Regions from separate parts of the Herbiconiux sp. 320_LB genome, predicted to be linked through region 2. Evidence: predicted binding sites of a transcription regulator. Region 2 holds the regulator's gene; the other holds the start of a gene.
What was found. Region 2 encodes LexA, which represses DNA repair genes until DNA is damaged. Its sites were predicted from a motif close to TCGAACANNTGTTCGA; they were not measured.
Positions count from the first base shown of each region.

Region 1: the regulator LexA is predicted to act here: its motif matches at 3,081-3,096, upstream of AC59HU_RS16155 (alpha-ketoglutarate-dependent dioxygenase AlkB).

Region 1 covers NZ_JCAWAD010000006.1:169,843-179,672, reverse strand. The annotation lists gene AC59HU_RS16170 (ferrochelatase) at 1-644, shown strand, start outside; gene hemC (hydroxymethylbilane synthase) at 641-1,618, shown strand; gene AC59HU_RS16160 (uroporphyrinogen-III synthase) at 1,615-2,406, shown strand; gene AC59HU_RS16155 (alpha-ketoglutarate-dependent dioxygenase AlkB) at 2,413-3,060, opposite strand; gene AC59HU_RS16150 (signal peptidase I) at 3,610-4,263, opposite strand; gene AC59HU_RS16145 (alternate-type signal peptide domain-containing protein) at 4,260-4,787, opposite strand; gene hemB (porphobilinogen synthase) at 4,954-5,946, shown strand; gene hemL (glutamate-1-semialdehyde 2,1-aminomutase) at 5,946-7,349, shown strand; gene AC59HU_RS16130 (hypothetical protein) at 7,511-7,888, shown strand; gene AC59HU_RS16125 (cell wall-binding repeat-containing protein) at 7,934-9,830, shown strand, end outside.
Region 2 covers NZ_JCAWAD010000004.1:402,329-412,158, reverse strand. The annotation lists gene AC59HU_RS13330 (SseB family protein) at 1-508, opposite strand, end outside; gene priA (bifunctional 1-(5-phosphoribosyl)-5-((5-phosphoribosylamino)methylideneamino)imidazole-4-carboxamide isomerase/phosphoribosylanthranilate isomerase PriA) at 450-1,196, opposite strand; gene hisH (imidazole glycerol phosphate synthase subunit HisH) at 1,334-1,975, opposite strand; gene hisB (imidazoleglycerol-phosphate dehydratase HisB) at 1,972-2,577, opposite strand; gene AC59HU_RS13310 (histidinol-phosphate transaminase) at 2,634-3,725, opposite strand; gene AC59HU_RS13305 (LysM peptidoglycan-binding domain-containing protein) at 3,876-4,265, opposite strand; gene lexA (transcriptional repressor LexA) at 4,509-5,183, shown strand; gene hflX (GTPase HflX) at 5,263-6,813, opposite strand; gene AC59HU_RS13290 (class I SAM-dependent methyltransferase) at 6,855-7,514, shown strand; gene dapF (diaminopimelate epimerase) at 7,487-8,368, opposite strand; gene miaA (tRNA (adenosine(37)-N6)-dimethylallyltransferase MiaA) at 8,474-9,370, opposite strand; gene miaB (tRNA (N6-isopentenyl adenosine(37)-C2)-methylthiotransferase MiaB) at 9,447-9,830, opposite strand, start outside.

The DNA of each region.
Region 1 (9,830 bases), on a different contig from region 2:
TCGACGGTCTCCGCACCGCGCTCGCCGACATCCGCGAACGGTTCGAGGGCATCGACCTCGCCCGTGAGGTCGAGGTGCTGTTCACGACCCACTCCATCCCGAGCGCCGACGCCGAGCGCTCCGGCCCCTCGTTCCGCGGTTTCGGGCCGGAGGGCGCCTACGCCGCCCAGCACCGCGCGGTCGCCGAGGTCGTCATGCTCGCCGCCACCTCGGGGGTCGGCGACACCGACGTGCCGTGGCAGCTGGTCTTCCAGTCGCGCTCGGGCCCGCCGAGCCAGCCCTGGCTCGAGCCCGACATCAACGACGCGATCGCCGAGCTGCCCGCCAAGGGCGTCCGCGCGGTCGTGATCGTGCCGCTCGGTTTCGTGAGCGACCACATGGAGGTCATGTGGGACCTCGACAACGAGGCGCTCGAGACCTGCGCCGAGCAGGGTCTCTACGGGGTCCGCACGCCGACGCCCGGCGTCGACCCGGCCTACGTCGCCGGGCTCGTCGACCTGGTGCTCGAGCGGGTGAACGGCACCCCCACCGAGGAGCGCCCCTCCGTCACCGACCTCGGCCCCTGGTACGACGTGTGCCGGCCCGGCTGCTGCGAGAACGTGCGCCTCGGCTTCAAACCGGCCCTGGCGGGGATCGCACCGTGAGCCGGACGCTCCGTGTCGCCACCCGGGGGAGTGCACTCGCCCGGGCGCAGACGGGGCACGTCGTCGCGGCCCTGGTGGCGGCCACGGGCGTCGAGGTCGAGACGATCGTGATCGCCTCGGAGGGCGACCGCTCGAAGGAGTCGCTGTCGAGTCTCGGCGGAACCGGGGTCTTCGCCAGCGCCCTCCGCGAGGCGCTCGTCGCCGGCGAGTGCGACCTGATCGTGCACTCGCTCAAAGACCTCCCGACGGCCGACTACCCGGGCCTGGTCATCGGGGCCGTGCCGATCCGCGAGGATCCGCGGGACGCGCTCTGCGCCCGCGACGGCCTGACCCTGGACGAGCTGCCCGAGGGCGCCCGGGTCGGCACCGGTTCGCCCCGTCGCGTCGCCCAGCTGCTCAGCCTGCGGCCCGACCTCACGATCGTCGACATCCGCGGCAACGTCGACACCCGGCTCGGCCGCGTGGCCTCCGGCGACCTCGACGCCGTGGTGCTGGCGTCAGCGGGCCTCGCCAGGCTCGGTAGGCTAGACGCAGCATCCGAACTGTTCGCTCTCGAACTGTGGCCCACCGCGCCAGGACAGGGTGCGCTCGCGATCGAAACCCGTGAGGGGGACAGCATTCCCGAGTTGCTCAGCATCGAACATCCGCCGACCCGCACGGCGGTGCTGGCCGAGCGCGCCGTGCTGGCGGCGCTCGAGGCCGGTTGTGCCGCACCGATCGGCGCGGCCGCCGTCGTCGAGGACGACGAGTTGCAGCTCTCCGCGACCGTCTACCAGCCCGACGGCGAGGCCGAGCTCGGCTGCGAACGATCCGCCTCCCTCCTCGGCGACGACCTGGTCGTCGCGGGGCTCCTGGGCCAGGCCGTCGCCGCCCAGCTGCTCGAAGACGGCGCGGCCGAGATCGCTCCGGTCGGCCCCGAGAGCGGAGCTCAGGCCTCGGGCCGCGATACCGATCTGTCCGGCGGCACCGAGTGACCGCCTGGTCGCAGCGCCCGCTCGGCGGGTGGCGCATCCTCGTCCCCCGCGGAGGCCCGTGGGGTCACGGCGTCGCCGCCGACCTGCGAGCGGTCGGCGCGAAGCCGATCGTGGCGCCGATGATCAACTTCGCCCCCACGGAGGACGATGAGACGCTGCAGCGGGCGCTCCAGGCGCTGGCCGCCGGATCGTTCGACTGGCTGACCATGACCAGTGCGACCACGGTCGACGTGCTCACCGCGCACCAGGCCGTCGTGCCGCCGGAGACCCACATCGCGGCGGTCGGCGAGACCACGGCGGCGGCGCTCACCGCCGCCGGGTACAAGGTCGACCTGGTGCCGCCGGAGGACAACTCGGCGAAGGGGCTGCTGCGCGAGCTCAAGCGCTTCGAGCAGTTCGGGCCCGAGCTCCGGGTGCTGACGCTCCGCAGCGACATCGCCAAGCCGGTGCTCACCGAGGGGCTGATCGAGCGCGGTCACACCGTCGAGTCGGTCGTGGCGTACCGCACGATCGGGGTCGAGGTCGACCCGCAGATCCGGGCCGACGTGGCCGCGGGTGCGATCGACGCGATCTTCGTGACCTCGGGCTCGGTGGCCGAGCAGGTGCAGCTGCAGCTCGGCCCGATCCCGGAGTCGACCCTTGTGGCGGCCATCGGACCGCGCACCGCCGACGACGCGCGCGCCTACGGCCTGCGGGTCGACGTGATCGCGAAGGGCCGTTCGGCGGAGTCGCTGATCAACGCGGTGATCGAGGTCGCGAACGCCCGACGGGCCGACGGCGAGGCGTAGCCGCTCTCAGCGCGGCCAGACCGGCCGGAACTGCACGCTGATCCGCGGGCCGACCGCCTGCTTGGTCTTCAGCACGGCGTGCTCATGGGTGCGCTGGCAGCTGCCGCCCATCACGATCAGGTCGCCGTGGCCCACGGGGAACTTGAGCGTCGCCCCCGGTTCGCCGCCCAGACCCGGCTTCGGCCGCACCGAAAGCGTGCGCGCGGCGCCCACCGAGACGATGGCGACCATCGTGTCCTGATCGATCGTGCGGCCGACGCGGTCGCCGTGCCAGGCGACGCTGTCGTCGCCGGTGCGGTAGAAGCACAGGCCCGCGGTCTGGAACACCTGCGCGGTGGGCCGGCCGTAGTGCTCGTTCAGTGCATCCTGAGCCCGGTCGAGCAGCGGATCGGGATAGCGGTCACCGGCGCCGAAGTGCGAGACCAGGCGCGGCACGTCGACCACCCGGTCGTACATCTCGCGCCGATCGGCCTGCCAGGGCACGTCGAGCGCGAGGCGCTCGAAGAGGGCGTCGGAGTCGGTCACCCACCCGGGCCGGAGGTCGACCCAGGCGCCCTGCCCGAGCTCGGTGCGCTGCACCGTCGAGCCGAGCGCCTCGAGGCCGGGCTCGGCGTCGAGGTCGTCGAAGAGGGAGGTCTGGAAGTCGAGGTGCATGACTGACAGCCTACCGACATTCGAAGATATGTTCTAGTGAACAGAAGCAGAAGCCCGAACAGGATGCCCGCGACAGCGGGCAGGACGGCTTCCCCTTTCCGCCCCGTCGTGGCCAGGGCGACCGGGGGTCGTTGCTGCAGGGCGACCAGGAGCTCCAGGTCTGCGGCCTCGTGCTGGAGGGTGTTCGCCGCGTCGCTCGGCAGTGTCAGCCGGAGCTCGAGGTGGATGGACTCGCCCGGATCGGACTGCACCGGCGGCAGGAGAAGGGCGTCCGGCGAGCCCGGCGGTTTCACGACGTCGACCGCGGCGGGCGCGGTGACGGCGGGGCCTCCGGTGGTGTGCGCCGAGACCGACAGCGAGGTCCACAGTGCGGTCGATATCGTCGGGGACAGGGTCAGGCGGAGTTCGGCGGCGCTGGTGACCCGGGTGCGGATCCGGAGCTGTCGCGCCAGCGAGGAGCCGGGTGCGAAGCGGTAGTCGGAGGGGATCAGGTCGGTGAGCGGTGCGGCCGACCAGATCGTGCCGTCGGTGCTCACCTCGACGGAGGTCTCAGCGGCCCCGGCCGGAGGGATGTCGGCCGCCGCCGTCGCTGCGGACCAGGAGAGGGTGACGATCAGCATCGCCGCCGCTCTCCGGAGCGGGTGCGACCTCCGCATCATCGCGCACCGCATCCGGAACCCCCTTCCGTCGCGCGATCAGCGATCGCACCGTCTTGAACCACATCAGTGACGTGTACCCGAGCAGCAGGCCGGCGACGGCCGCCGTCACCGGTCCTCGCCAGGCACCGGTCGCCCAGAGATTGAGATAGCCCGCGAGCGGCACGTGGTACCAGAGCGCTCCGCGGAGCTGCACGGCGCGCACGGGATCGGGATCGGGTGCCGGGTTCGCGTCGCCCTGCAGCGTGAAGACGCGGTCACCGCCCCCGGCGACGGCGACCGAGACGACCCGGTGCGTGACGACCGCGGGCTCGCCGGATTCGAGCTGATACGTGACCACCTGCCCGACGGCCACCGACGCGGGATCGACCGGCCGCACCACGACGAGCTCACCCGGCGGCAGCTCCGGCTGCATCGATCCGGTCAGGATCGTGTAGGCGGTGCCGCCGGCCAGGCGCGGGAGGACGACCATCGTCACGAGCAGCGCCGCCGCGATCAACAGCAGGGCCCACGTAGCGACCCGCCCGGCCGCCCGCCGCGCGCTCACGGGTTCGGGTTCTGCACCAGGGTCAGCTCGAAGTCGTTCAGGTTCACCGCGGCGTCCATCGCGTCGCTGAAGGACGTGTCGCCGTCGAAGCTGAAGTCGAGCTGGATCGGGTACGCCTCGGGCCCGTCGATCGCCCCCAAGTCGTAACTGAGATCGGAGGTGGTGACCGAGTCGACCGTCATCGTGATGTCGAGGTAGGGCAGCAGGTCGCCGCCGAGGTCGGCCGTGTCGGCGAGCAGGGTGGCCTCGAGGTTCTTGCCGGTGCCGTCGACGACCGCGTTCGCGGTGTACCGGATGACGTCGCCCGGCACGATCTGGTCGGTCGCCGGATCGAAGGGAACCGGGATGCCCGTCGTCACGTCCGTCCACGCGGCCTCCTGCACGGAAAGGGAGAGGAAGCCCGAGCGGATCGTGCCGCTCGCGACCTGTGCCTGGTCGGACCACAGTGCGTACGACCCGAGGCCGCCTGTGAGGAGGACGACGGCGGCTCCCGCTGCGATCGCTCCCTTTGCTATCGTGTTCATTCTGGTGCCCCAATCCATCGGAGGAACCGGACGATCAGGCGAACGCCCGTGCCGTGAACGGTAGCTGAGTAATGCTCAGGATGATATCCCCCGTTCGGGGAGCATCGAGGTCTTCGGGTGCACCCGTCCAGCCCCCGCCCACCGTGGCGGATCTAAACTGGAGGTCATGACCTCCGGCTTCCCCGACATCCGTCCGCGCCGTCTCCGAAGCACCCCCGCGATGCGGCGGCTCGTCGCCGAGACCCGGATCGACCCGGCGCAGCTGGTGCTCCCGCTCTTCGTGCGCGACGACATCGTCGAGCCCGCGCCGCTGCAGTCGATGCCCGGAGTGGTGCAGCACACCTTCGACAGCCTGAAGACCGCGGTCGTCGAGGCGGCAGAGGCCGGGATCGGCGGCGTGATGCTGTTCGGCGTGCCCGGCGAATCCGACAAGGATGCGCGCGGCACCGCGGCGACCGACCCCGACGGCGTGCTCAACGCGGCCACGCGGGTCGTGGCCCAGGAGGTCGGCGACGCGCTGGTCGTGCAGACCGACCTCTGCCTCGACGAGTTCACCGACCACGGTCACTGCGGCGTGCTCGCTCCCGACGGCTCGGTCGACAACGACGCCACCCTCGTGCGCTACCGCGACATGGCGGTCGAGCAAGCCAGGGCCGGCTCGCAGCTGCTCGGCCTCTCGGGGATGATGGACGGCCAGGTCGCCGCCGTGCGGGCTGCGCTGGATGCGGACGGCTTCCAGGACGTGGCGATCCTCGCCTACGCGGCGAAGTACGCCTCCGCCTTCTACGGCCCGTTCCGCGAGGCCGTCGGTTCGACCCTCCGCGGCGACCGCAAGACCTATCAGCTCGACCCCGCCAACCGGCGCGAGGGGCTCCGCGAGGCCGTGATCGACGTCGAGGAGGGGGCCGACATCGTGATGGTCAAGCCCGCGATGAGCTACCTCGACCTCGTCGCCGACGTCTCGGCGGCGGTGCCCGTGCCGGTCTGGGCCTATCAGGTCTCCGGCGAGTACGCGATGATCGAGGCCGCGGCGGCGAACGGCTGGATCGACCGCGACCGCGCCATCCTGGAGTCGCTCACCAGCATCCGCCGGGCCGGCGCCGAAGCCGTGCTCACCTACTGGGCGGTCGAGGTCGCCACGACTCTGAAGGGGCTGTGATGAGCCTGATCGACGCGCACGAGAGCACCACGACCAACGCCGCCGAGTTCGAGCGGGCGCAGCGGTCCATCCCGGGCGGGGTCAACTCGCCGGTGAGGGCTTTCCGCTCGGTCGGGGGCACCCCCCGCTTCCTGGTCTCGGCCCGCGGGCCGTACGTCACCGACTCCGAGGGCGTCGAGTACGTCGACCTGGTGTCGTCGTGGGGTCCGGCGATCCTCGGCCACGCGCATCCCGAGGTCGTCGCCGCCGTGCAGGAGGCCGCCGCGCGCGGACTGTCGTTCGGCGCCACCACCCCGGCCGAGACCGACCTGGCCGAGCTCGTGCGCGAGCGCGTGACCGCCGGCGGCGCCCACCCGATCGAGAAGCTGCGGCTGGTCTCGACCGGAACCGAGGCGACCATGACCGCGATCCGGCTGGCGCGCGGGTTCACCGGGCGCGACGTGCTGATCAAGTTCGCCGGGCACTACCACGGCCACTCGGACTCGCTGCTGGCCGAGGCCGGCTCCGGCCTCGCCACGCTGGCGCTGCCCGCCTCCGCCGGGGTGCCCGCGGCCACCGCCGCGCTCACGATCGTGCTGCCCTACAACGACCTCGGCGCGGTGCGCGAGGCCTTCGCCTCGTTCGGCGGCGACATCGCCGCGATCATCGTCGAGGCCGCCCCGGCCAACATGGGCGTCGTGCCGCCCGTGGCCGGCTTCAACGCCGCCCTCGCCGACATCGCCCACGCCCACGGCGCATTGCTCATCGTCGACGAGGTGCTCACCGGTTTCCGGGTCGGCGCGGCCGGCTGGTGGGGCCTGGAGAACTCCGGGCAGCTGGTCGCCGAGCTGCACCAGGATGCTCCCGACGGCGCCCCGGTGCCCGCCTACCTCCCCGACCTGGTCACCTACGGGAAGGTCGTGGGCGGCGGGATGCCGCTCGCCGCGCTCGGCGGCCGGGCCGACGTGATGGACCACCTCGCGCCGCTCGGCCCGGTGTACCAGGCCGGCACGCTCAGCGGCAACCCGGTCGCCGTCGCTGCTGGGCTCACGACGCTGCGGCTCGCCGACGCCGCGGTCTACGAGGCGCTGGATCGCACGGCGCTCGCCGTGTCGACAGCGGTCTCGTCGGCCCTCGAGGCCGAGGGCGTCGCCCACAGCGTGCAGCGCGCGGGCAACCTGTTCAGCTTCACCTTCGGATCGGCGACGCCTCCGCGCGACTACGCCGACGTGCAGGCGCAGGAGGGCTACCGCTACGGGCCGTTCTTCCACGCGATGCTCGACGCCGGCGTCTCGCTCCCGCCCTCGGTCTACGAGGCCTGGTTCGTCTCGGCGGCCCACGACGACGCGTCCCTCGCTCGCATCCTCGACGCCCTCCCCGGCGCGGCCCGCGCGGCGGCGCAGGCGAGCCCGCCGCGAGCCTGATCGCGTGCGCCTTTCCCGGCCCTCTCGGGCCTCCCTCGTGACCAGTCAGGTCGGCCTCGCCGGGGCGTCCTTCTCCCCCCTAGGGGTGGGATTCCCCAATCGTTACCCGGGCGCAGGGGGAATCCTGCCGGTATTCAGGCAAGCCACGGCAGGATAGAGACATGGCCGTCCTCTTCGTCCACACCGACCGCCTCGAGGTGAGACTGACACGCGTCGAGAAGATGCTGTCGTTCCGGCGCACCGACATCGTGGTGCCCCTCGAGAGCATCCGTTCGGCCGCGCTGACGGACGACCCGTGGGTGTGGGTACGCGGCATCCGGGCGCCCGGCACCGCGGTTCCGCTGACGCTGGCCGTGGGTACCTGGAAGTTCCACGACGGCAAAGACTTCCTGCTGGTCAAGGGCACGCGCACCTCGGTCGTGATCGACCTCGAGGGTCAGGAGTTCTCGCGCCTCATGGTCACGACGGCGCACTCGATCGAGCTGCTCCGTGCGCTCCGGGTGCCGCCGGTCGAGGGCACCGAGGTCATCAACAACTGAGCCTGCGGGCTGGCCCCAGAGCATTGTGTGAGCTATCCTCACACAATGCTCTGGTCTTCACATCTTCGTCGATCCTTCCCGCAGGGCACGTTGCTGCTCTCCGTCATGCTCGCCGGATGCCTGGTCGTGGCCGTGCCCGCCGGCACCGGTGCGGGTTCGAGCGCCGCCACGGCGGCGGAACCGTCGTCGTCCCGGCTGGTCGAGGTGGCCTCCGTCGCGCCGGGGGCGTCCCAGCTCGTCGGAGGTCCCGTGATCGATTCCGTCGCGGGCCGCGCGTACGTGATCGACCGAGGCCATAACAGCGTCGAGATCTACGACGTCACCGGCGACGGCTTCGAGTCGTCCGGCAGCATCACGACCGGGTTCGACACACCCGTCGCGCTGGCGCTCGACGAGGCGGTGCACCGGCTCTACGTCGCGGACGACACGACGGATCAGCTGCACGTCGTCGACATCGGCGCCGGATCAAGCACCGCGGGCACGGTGCTCTCCTCGATCCCCACCGGGGGTCGCGGGCCGATCGCGGTGGTCGCCCAGGACGCGAACACCGTCCTGGTCGCCAACGACGTGAGCGAGGACATTTCGGTGATCGACATCCCCTCGGGATCCCACGCCTCGGCACCCATCCCGGGCGGCCCCGCCGACATCGCGGTCGATCCGGCATCGGGCCGGGTCGTCGTGGCCGGGACGACCCGCTCCCAGCTCACCACGATCAGCGGAACCGCCGTCTCCGGCGTCACGACCGCCTCGGTGACGACCGATCGCGCACCGCGCGAGCTCGCCTGGAACGACGGAACACTCCTGGCCGTGACCGAATCCTCGTCCGGCGCGCCAGTCTTCCGGCTCGAGTCGGCGGATCCGGTCACCGGCGCGCTCACGGACTCCTCGCCGGACCTCCCCGGCCAGCCCAACGACTTAGCGGTGGACGCGACCTCAGGCACGGCATTCCTGGCGTACGCCGCGTTCGGTCGTGCCGGGATCCAGTCGCTGGATGCGCGTACCCACGCACCCCGGGCGACGGCCGCCACCGGCCGCCTCTACGGACAGATCGCGGTCGATCCGGCTCGGCACCGAGTCTTCGCCACCGAGACCTTCACCGTCGGCGGTGCTCGGGTGACGATGTTCGAGTCCCCGGCGGTGACGCGAGTGGGCGGTGTCGACCGATACGCGGTGTCGGCGGCGATCTCCGCGCGCAGCCACGACCCGGGAGTCGGGATCGCCTACATCGCCTCGGGCGAGCAGTTCGCCGACGCCCTCACCGGGTCGGCGCCGGCCGGGGTACAGGGCGCGCCCGTGCTCCTCGTGACCCGGAGCGCCATCCCGGATCCGGTCGCGGCCGAGCTGACCCGCCTGGTGCCGAGGACGATCGTCGTGCTCGGCGGTGCGTCGTCGATCGACGAGAGCGTCGTGCAGAAGCTCGGCGACTACTCGCACAACGTCACGCGGATCGCCGGAGCCGACCGGTACTCGGGCTCGGTCGCGGTCTCCCGCGCAATGTACGGCGACACCCTCCCGGTCGTGTTCCTGGCCTCCGGGGAGTCGTTCCCGGATGCCCTGGCGGGAGCGGCGGCGGGCGGGCACCTCGGTGGTCCGGTGCTGCTGACCCGGGCCGGGTCGATCACCGACGAGGTCCTCACCGAGCTCCGCCGACTCGCGCCCGCCCGCATCGTCGTCCTCGGCGGCCCGCAGACCGTGTCCCAGCCCGTGCTGGATGCGGTGGCCGGGATCGCGCCGGTCGGCCGGCAGGCCGGGAACGACCGCTATGAGACCTCGGTCGTCGTCTCGGCGGCCACCTACCCGGTGCCTCCCCGCACGGTCTATCTCGCCTCCGGTGCGGTCTTCCCGGATGCGCTCTCGGCCTCGGCGGCCGCGGGCCTGGCGGGCGCCCCCGTGCTGCTGCTGTCGCCAGCCGGCGTCCCCGACCAGGTGGCGGTGGAACTGC
Region 2 (9,830 bases):
CCGCCGGGTTCCACGCGGCCATCGACGTGACGGAGGAGAAGACCGGGAGCACCGTGCGCCCGTCCGGGCCCGCGACCGTGACGAGGGAGAGCTCCTGGGTCTTGTCGACGCGGAGCCCCGCATCCGTCACCCCTTCGTCGCCGGCGTGGGCCACCAGGGGGACGAGGACGCGGACCGGACGGAGGGCATCCACCACCTCGGCCTGCGTCGAGGCGCCGGAGCGGAAGCGCTCGAGGGCGGCCAGCAGCGCCGGGGGCGCCGTGCCGTCGTCGGTCTCGCCGCCCGGCGGGGTCGCGTGGGCCTGGAAGTGGCGGCCCTTCCAGGGCTGCCCGGCGGAGTCGGCCGTGTTGGGGGCGCCGGTGGGGTTGGGGGCGCCGGCGGGTGTGCTGCCATCGGTCGGGTTGCGGCTGTCGACCGGGTCGCCGCCGCCCGCCGTTCCCGGGTCGTGGTCAGTCAGAAGCCACGTCCAGCGCCTCGGCGAGCGTGAAGGCGCCCGAGTAGAGAGCACGCCCGACGATCGCACCCTCGAGGCCCAGCGGCACGAGGGCACGGAGCTCGGCGATGTCGTCGAGGCTCGAGATGCCGCCCGAGGCGATCACGGGGCGCGAGGTGCGCTCCATCACCTGGCGGAGGAGCTCGACGTTCGGGCCCTTGAGCGTGCCGTCCTTCGTCACGTCGGTCACGACGTAGCGGGCGCAGCCGGCGTCCTCGAGGCGGTCGAGCACCTGCCAGAGATCGCCGCCGTCCTCGGTCCAGCCGCGGGCCGCGAGCGTGGTTCCGCGCACATCCAGCCCGACCGCGATCGCCTCGCCGTAGCGGGCGATGACATGTGCGGCCCACTCGGGGTTCTCCAGCGCCGCGGTGCCGAGGTTGATGCGCTTGGCCCCGCTGTCCAGTGCGGTCTCCAGGCTCGCGTCGTCGCGGATGCCGCCGGAGACCTCGACGTTCACACCCTTGGCCTGGCGGATGACCTTCTTGATCACGCCGAGGTTGCTGCCCCGCCCGAACGCGGCGTCGAGGTCGACGAGGTGGATCCACTCCGCACCCTGCGCGATCCAGTCGGCGGCGGCGTCGACCGGGTCGCCGTGGTGGGTCTCGGTGCCCGCCTTGCCCTGGGTGAGCCGGACGGCCTTGCCGCCGGCGACGTCGACGGCGGGCAGCAGCACCAGCCCGGGTGCCTTGTTGAACTCGCTCATGGGGTGGTTCCTCGATCGATGGGGTGCGGGGAGGGGTGCCGGGCCGGGAGCCCGATCGTGCGCCGGCGGACGCGGCGGCGGGGCCGATGCGACCCCCGCCGATCGTAGCGACTGCCGTGCGCCACGTCGAAACGAGGTCAGCGCAGCGACGCGATCCAGTTCGAGAGCATCCGGATGCCGGCGTCGCCGGACTTCTCGGGGTGGAACTGCGTCGCCGACAGCGGGCCGTTCTCGACCGCGGCGATGAACCGCGAGCCGTGGCGCGCCCAGGTGACCGCGGGGGGCTTCAGGCGCGGGTGCGGATCGAGCTCCCAGTTCTGGGCGGCGTAGGAGTGCACGAAGTAGAAGCGTTCGTCGCGGATGCCGTCGAAGAGCACCGAGTCCTCGGGCGCCTCCACGGTGTTCCAGCCCATGTGCGGCACCACCTCGGCCTCGAGGAGGTCGACCGTGCCGGGCCACTCGCCGAGGCCCTCGGTCTCGACACCGCGCTCGATCCCGTCGGAGAACATGACCTGCATGCCTACGCAGATGCCGAGCACCGGGCGGCCGCCGGCGAGACGGCGCTCGATCAGCTCGCCGCCGCGGACCGTGTTCAACTGGTCCATGACCGCGCTGAACGCTCCGACGCCCGGCACCAGGAGGCCGTCGGCCTCCATCACGGCGTCGCGCCGCGCGGTGACCTCGACCTCGGCTCCGGCCCGCTCGAGGGCCTTCGCCGCCGAGTGGATGTTGCCGCTGCCGTAGTCGAGCACGACGACGCGGGTGGCGCGGTCGGTCACAGCGCGCCCTTCGTCGAGGGGATGCCCGCGACGAGCGGGTCGTAGGCCTTGGCCTGGCGGAAGGCGCGCGCGAAGGCCTTGAACTCGGCCTCGGCGATGTGGTGGGGGTCGCGCCCGCCGAGCACGGTGACGTGCACGGTGAGGCCGGCGTTGAAGGCGATCGCCTCGAAGACGTGACGCACCATCGACCCGGTGAAGTGACCGCCGATGAGGTGGTACTCGAAACCGGCGGGCTCGCCGGAGTGCACGAGGAAGGGCCGGCCGGAGATGTCGACGACGGCCTGCACGAGGGCCTCGTCGAGGGGCACGAGCGCGTCGCCGAACCGCGAGATGCCCGCCTTGTCGCCAAGCGCCTGCCGGATCGCCTGCCCGAGCACGATCCCGATGTCTTCGACGGTGTGGTGCACGTCGATCTCGATGTCGCCCTTGGCGCGCACCGTCAGATCGGTCAGCGAGTGCTTGGCGAAGGCCGTGAGCAGGTGGTCGTAGAACGGCACGGAGGTCTCGATGTCGGAGACGCCGGTGCCGTCGAGGTCGAGCGAGAGCTCGATGCTCGACTCGCTCGTCTCCCGCTGGAGGCGGGCGGTGCGGGGTGCGGTCATGAGGCAATCCTACCGAGGGGTGGTGGGGCCGGGGCTCGTCTGGGGGCCGGGGCGACTCAGGCGGTGAGCTCCCGCATCGCCTCGAGGAAGGCCGTGGTCTCGGCGGCCGTGCCCGCGCTCACCCGAAGGTGGCCCGGGATGCCGAGGTTGCGGATGATGATGCCGCGGTCGAGCAGCGCCTGCCAGAGCGCCTCGGTGTCGGACACCCCGCCGAAGAGCACGAAGTTGGCCTCGCTCGGCCAGGGCGAGTAGCCCAGCTCGCTCAAGCCGTCGATCATGCGATCGCGCTGCGCCTTGATGTCGTCGACCATCGCGAGCATCTCGGGCGCGTGGTCGAGGGCGGCGACCGCCGCGGCCTGGGTGAGCGCGGAGAGGTGGTACGGCAGGCGGACCAGGCGCAGCGCATCCGTCACCGCCGGGTCGGCCGCGAGATAGCCCAGGCGGGCACCGGCGAAGGCGAAGGCCTTGCTCATGGTGCGCGAGACGATCAGTCTCGGGCGCCCCTCGAGCAGCGAGAGCGCCGTCGGCTGCCCGCTCGGGGTGAACTCGGCGTAGGCCTCGTCGACCACGACGATCCCGTCGAAGGCGTCGTAGGCCGCGACGATCGTGTCGAGGCCGAGCGGCGTACCGGTCGGGTTGTTCGGGGAGCAGAAGAACACGATGTCGGGCTCGGTCTGCTCGACCCAGCGAACCGCGGTCTCGGGTGAGATCAGGAAGTCGTCGTCCCGCTCCCCCGCGATCCACTCGGTGCCGGTCGCCCGGGCGATGATCGAGTGCATCGAGTAGGTGGGCGGAAAGCCCAGGACCGATCGACCAGGGCCGCCGAAGGCCATCATGATCTGCTGGAGCACCTCGTTCGAGCCGTTTGCGGCCCAGATGTTCGCGGCCGTGAGCGCGGCGCCCGGCTCGATGCTGTCGAGGTAGGCCGCCAGCGATTCGCGCAGGGCGGTGAACTCACGGTCGGGGTAGCGGTTGACGGTGAGGAGCTCCCGGGCGATCGACTTGATGATGTCGCGCGCGACGTCTTCGGGGATCGGGTGGGTGTTCTCGTTGACGTTCAGCTCGACCGGGAGGTGCAGGTGCGGCGCACCGTAGGGCTCGAGGCCGCGGAGGTCGTCTCGGATGGGCAGGTCGTCGAGAGAAGTCACCCGTGGATTCTACCGAGGCGCGGGATGGCGGACCCTCGGGCCCGCATCGGCGGCTGGATACCAGCCGGCGAGACACCGGCCGTCAAGACGTCAATCGACGAGACGCCAGCAGGCGAGAGGCCAGTCGGCGAGACGACCGCCGGCGAGACGTCAGTCGGCGAGGTCGGCCGGGATGGCGATGCGCTGGCCGGGCTGGACCGAGGAGGTCTCGAGCTGGTTGAGCGAGCGGATCTCGGCGATCACGTCGCGCGGGTCGCCCTGCGGATCGATCGCCTCGGCGATGCTCCACAGGCTCTGCCCGGCCTGCACCGTCACGTAGGAGAAGTCGACACCGCTGGTAGCACCGGTCGCGACGGCGGACCCGCCACCGCCGACCATCGCCATCACCCCGAGGACGGCGACCACGGGCAGAGCGACGAGCGTGGCGAGCACGGCACGGCCGCGGCGCGTGATGCGGAGGCGCGCTCGGGGGGCCTCGGGGGCCGTCGGGACGGACGGCGTGCGGCTGGTGGTGCTCAAGGTCGCTGCTGCGATGCTCATGATTCCTCCTGAAGGTTCGCACCGGTGCTCGGCCGGGAGCACCGGTGCGAAGTCATGTTCCGAATATATCTTCGAGTAATTGCCTCGTCAAGTCGAAAACTCGGGAAATCGTCGCGACACACTCGAACATACGTGTGTTTGCGAGCACTTCTCGGATACAGTTTCGATCGACGGTGAAACTCAATCACCAGCCACCGACATCGGCGGTGGAGCAGTCGGTACGAGCAGTGAAAGCGGGTAGACGTGGCGAACGACTCGGGGCGCACGAGGCGCCGCAAGAGCCTCAGCGACAAGCAGCTGGCCATCCTCGACGTGATCCAGCGCTCGGTGCTCTCCCGCGGCTACCCGCCGAGCATGCGCGAGATCGGCGACGCCGTCGGGCTCGCCTCGCTCTCCAGCGTCACCCACCAGCTCAACCAGCTCGAACTGAGCGGCTATCTGCGCCGCGACCCCAACCGGCCCCGCGCGATGGAGGTGCTGATCGACGTCCCCTCGCTGGAGGATGCGCCGTCGCCGGATGCCGATTCCGCACCGCCCGTGGGCGACGCCACCCTGGTGCCACTGGTCGGCCGCATCGCCGCGGGCATCCCGATCACGGCGGAGCAGCAGGTCGACGAGGTGTTCCCCCTCCCCCGTCAGCTGGTCGGCAACGGCGACCTCTTCATGCTGAAGGTCGTCGGCGAATCGATGATCGACGCGGCGATCTGCGACGGCGACTGGGTGGTCATCCGGCAGCAGAACACGGCCGAGAACGGCGACATCGTCGCGGCCATGCTCGACGAGGAGGCGACCGTGAAGGTCTTCCGCCAGCGCGACGGCCACACCTGGCTGCTCCCCCGCAACTCCAACTTCGAGCCCATCCTGGGCGACTACGCGACCGTGCTCGGCAAGGTCGTGGCGGTGCTGCGGGCGGTCTGAGACCGCCGAGCGCAACGAGAACGGCCCATCGAGCCGGCGAGAGCCGAGCAGATGGGCCGTTTTCGTCGATCCGGTTCGATCAGCGACCGACCGCGAACTCCACCAGACGCTCCTCGAACTCCGGGTTCACCAGGGCACGCACGTGGGTGCCCGACTCCTCGTACTCCGTGCTGAGCACCGTGTTCTTCTCGTGCAACAGGGTCACGAGGTCACCGCGCTCGTACGGGACGAGCAGGTCGACCTCGACGCTGGGCTTCGGGATCATGCCGTCGATGCGCGCGAGCAGCTCCGGGATGCCCTCGCCGGTGCGCGCGGAGACGAAGATCGCCGTGGGCTCGAGCCCGCGGAGCACGAGGCGGTCGTCGTCCGACACCAGGTCGCTCTTGTTGAAGACCACGATCTCGGGGACGTCCCGCGCGCCGGCCTCGCCGATCACGTCGCGGACGGTCGTGATCTGCGCCGCCGGGTCGGGATGCGAGCCGTCGACGACGTGCACCAGCACGTCGGAATCGGCGACCTCCTCCAGCGTCGAGCGGAAGGCCTCGACCAGCTGGTGCGGCAGTGCGCTCACGAACCCGACGGTGTCGGCGAGCGTGTACGGGCGGCCGTCGGCGGTCTCGTTCTTCCGCACCGTCGCATCCAGCGTCGCGAACAGCGAGTTCTCCACGAGCACACCGGCACCGGTGATGCGGTTCAGCAGCGACGACTTGCCGGCGTTGGTGTAGCCGGCGATCGCGACGCTCGGCACGGCGTTGCGCTTGCGGTTCGCCCGCTTCGCCTCGCGTGCCGGCTTCATCTCCTTGATCTGCTTGCGCAGCTTCGCCATCCGGGTGTGGATGCGACGTCGATCGAGCTCGATCTTCGTCTCACCGGGACCACGCGATCCCATTCCGGCGCCCGCGCCACCCACCTGGCCACCGGCCTGGCGGGACATCGAGTCACCCCAGCCGCGAAGCCGCGGCAGCAGGTACTCCAGCTGCGCGAGCTCGACCTGCGCCTTGCCCTCGCGGCTCTTGGCGTGCTGGCTGAAGATGTCGAGGATCACGGCGGTGCGGTCGATCACCTTCACCTTCACCACGTCTTCCAGCGCACGACGCTGGCTCGGGGCGAGCTCGGTGTCGGCGATCACGGTGTCGGCGCCGAGCGACGCGACGATGCCGCGCAGCTCCTCGGCCTTGCCCTTGCCGAAGTAGGTGCTGGGGTCGGGATGCGGGCGACGCTGCAGCAGGCCGTCGAGCACGACCGCACCGGCCGTCTCGGCCAGGGCGGCGAGTTCGCGCAGCGAGTTCTCGGCGTCACCCAGCGTGCCCTGCGAGTACACGCCGATGATCACGACGTTCTCCAGGCGCAGCTGCCGGTACTCGACCTCGGTGACGTCTTCGAGCTCGGTCGAGAGCCCGGCGACACGACGGAGCGACTGCCGGTCCTCCCGGTCGAACTGGTCGCCGTCATAGCCGGTCTGGGCGTGGTCGGCTGACTGGGTGGTGGTCTCCGGGCGCTGGAGCGCCTGCGCGGCGCCCTGCTCGAACAGCGAGTAGCCGGTCGAACGCTTCTCCGCGCTCGCCAGTACACGGGCGACGACGTCGTCGCTCTCGGATCGGATGTCTTCGGGCGTCTTACGGTCTGACATTGCAGTCAAGACTAGTCTCCTTGTTTGCTAGATTCCCTCTTATGGATGGCGAGCACTACTTCACGGCGCAACCGGCCGGGGAGCTCTCTCTCCGCGAGATCACGGTCGACCTCGCGGGCTCGCCCCGCCGACTCACGACCGCGTCGGGCATCTTCAGTCCCGACCGCATCGATCCCGGTACCCAGGTCCTCCTCGCGAACGTGCCGGCCGCTCCGCCCGGTGGGAATCTGCTCGATCTCGGGTGCGGCTGGGGACCGATCGCTCTGACACTCGCCCTCGAATCACCGCACTCGACGGTGTGGGCGGTGGACGTCAACGAACGTGCTCTGGATCTGGTGCGTCGGAATGCTCACATTTTAGGCCTCGATAACGTCAACGCCTGTCGACCCGAAGATGTTCCCGAGGGGCTCGGATTCCGCACCATCTGGTCGAACCCGCCCATCCGGGTGGGCAAGAACGAGCTGCACACGATGCTCGAGCGGTGGCTGCCGCGGCTCGACCCGCAGTCGGACGCCTGGCTCGTCGTGCAGAAGAACCTCGGGTCGGATTCGCTGCAGCGGTGGATCGAGGGCGCGTTCGCCGAGCTCTCGATCAGCCGGGCGAGCACGAACAAGGGCTACCGGGTGCTGCGGGTGCATCGACGCGCCCGCAGCGGGGCCGGTGCGGCCGCCGATCAGCCCAGCGCGAGCTCGCCCTCGTAGACCAGCTCGGCCGGGCCGGAGAGGGCGACGTGCTCGCCGTCCTCCGTGGGGAACATCCGCACGCCGACCACGCCGCCGGGCACCGTGACGCTCCAGTGGTTGGGGGCTCCGGTGCCGGCCCAGTACCGGGTCGCCAGGGCCGCCGCGACGGCGCCCGTGCCGCAGGAGAGCGTCTCGCCGCTCCCGCGCTCGTGGACGCGCATCCGGATGTGGCCGACCGCGTCGCGAACGAGCGGCTCGGCGGGGACGACGAACTCGACGTTCGCGCCGTCGACCGGGGCCGGTTCGAGGTGCGGGATGTAGGCGAGGTCGGCGGAGTCGAGCTCGTCGTCGTCGGCCAGGGCGACGACCACGTGCGGGTTGCCGACGTTGATGCCGAGGCCGGGGCGGGCGACCTGGAGGTTCTTGGCGCGGACGAGGGGCTCGCCGCCGTCGAGCCGCCACCGGCCCATGTCGACCTGGAAGCCGAGCTTGTTCAGCTGCACGTCGCGCACGCCGGCGCGCGTGCCGATCGGCAGCGTCTCGCCGGGATTGAGCGCGACGAAGCCGTTCTCGATCAGGTAGCGGGCGTAGACCCGGATGCCGTTGCCGCACATCTCGGAGACCGAGCCGTCGGCGTTGTGGTAATCCATGAACCACTCGGCCCCCTCGTCCTCGGCGAGGGCGGCGGCCCCGGCCTCGAGGTTCGCGGAGCGGACGGCGCGGATGACCCCGTCGGCTCCGACACCGAAGTGGCGGTCGCAGATGGCGGCGATCTGGGCGGGGCTGAGGTCGATCTCGCCGTCGGGGTCGGAGAAGAGCACGAAGTCGTTGCCGGTGCCCTGACCCTTGGTGAAATGCAACTCGGCTGCCATGGCTCAAGTCTAGGGCGGGGCGGAGGGGTGGGGGTCGGGCCGGGGAGTCGAGGGGTCGGGGCCGGTGGTCGGGGCCGACTGCTGGGGTCGGGGTGAAGATCGGGGTCAGGGTAAGACGAGCGTCGCCAGGGGGTCGGTTGCGCGCGGATCGATGTCCACGGCGGCGTAGCGGCGGAACCAGCTGACCTGACGGCGCGCGTACCGGCGGGTCAGGGCCTGCGCCTCGGCGATCGCCTCCTCCTCGGTCACTTCGCCATCGAGCTGCGCGAGCGCCTGGGCATAGCCGATCGCCCGGGCCGCCGTGGTGCTCTCGCGAAGGCCCTGCGGCACCAGGGCGGCGACCTCGTCGACCAGCCCGTCGCGCCACATCCGCCGCACCCGCTCGTCGAGCCGGGGCACGAGCTCGTCGCGGGGCAGCCCGAGCCGGAGGACGGTGGTCGTGCGCCACAGGACCGGCTCCTCCGGCAGCGTTCCGCTCAGGGGCTCGCCGGTGAGCTCGGTCACCTCGAGTGCGCGCACGAGGCGTCGCCCGTTGAACTGGCCGATGGAGGCTGCGGCGGCCGGGTCGACCGCCTTCAGCCGGTCGTAGAGCGCCCGGGCGCCGGTCTGCTTGAGCTCGGTCTCGAGCCGCGCGCGAACGGCCTCGTCGCGCGCCGGGAATCGGAAGTCGAACAGCACGGAGGAGACGTAGAGACCCGAGCCGCCGACCAGGACGGGGACCGCGCCACGCGCCAGGATGCCGTCGATCGCGGCACGCGCCTCGCGCTGGTAGGCGGCGACCGAGGCCTCGTCGGTGACGTCGAGCACGTCGAGCAGGTGGTGCGGGATGCTGCGCCGCTCCGCCGGCGCGAGCTTCGCGGTGCCGATGTCCATCCCGCGGTAGAGCTGCATCGCGTCGGCGTTGACGACCTCGACCGCGCGACCGCTCGCGGCCAGCCTGTCGGCGATGGCGAGCGAGAGGTCGGACTTCCCGGTGCCCGTGGCGCCGACCACGGCGATCACCTCGGCCGAGGCCGGTCGAGGGTGCGACGACGCGGAGGCGGAGACAGGGGCGGAGGCGGGGTCGCCGGGAACCACGTCAGGAACGCAGGTCGTCGGTGGGGCTGTAGATCGGGATCGTCGCCACGCGCGCGCCGTCTGACGGCGGGCCCACCCGGAGCGACGGGAAGCCGAGCGAGACGCGCCCGGGCGCGCCCGTGGCGCCGCTCGCACCTGCACCAGCACCCGCACCGGCCGGGGTCGGCACGGCGCACGACTCGGACTGCGCACGATCCCAGGCGTCGCCCGCACGGGTCGCCCGCACCGCGAGCGGCATGCCGTCGCTGTCGGCGATCAGGTGGAACGGCGCGGCCTGCGTGATCGTGACCGAGACCACGTCACCGGGCCGGGGACGTGCCGATCCCTCGGGAAGCTCGAAGTGGACCAGCCGGCTGTCTTCGGCACGGCCGCTGAGCCGGCGGGT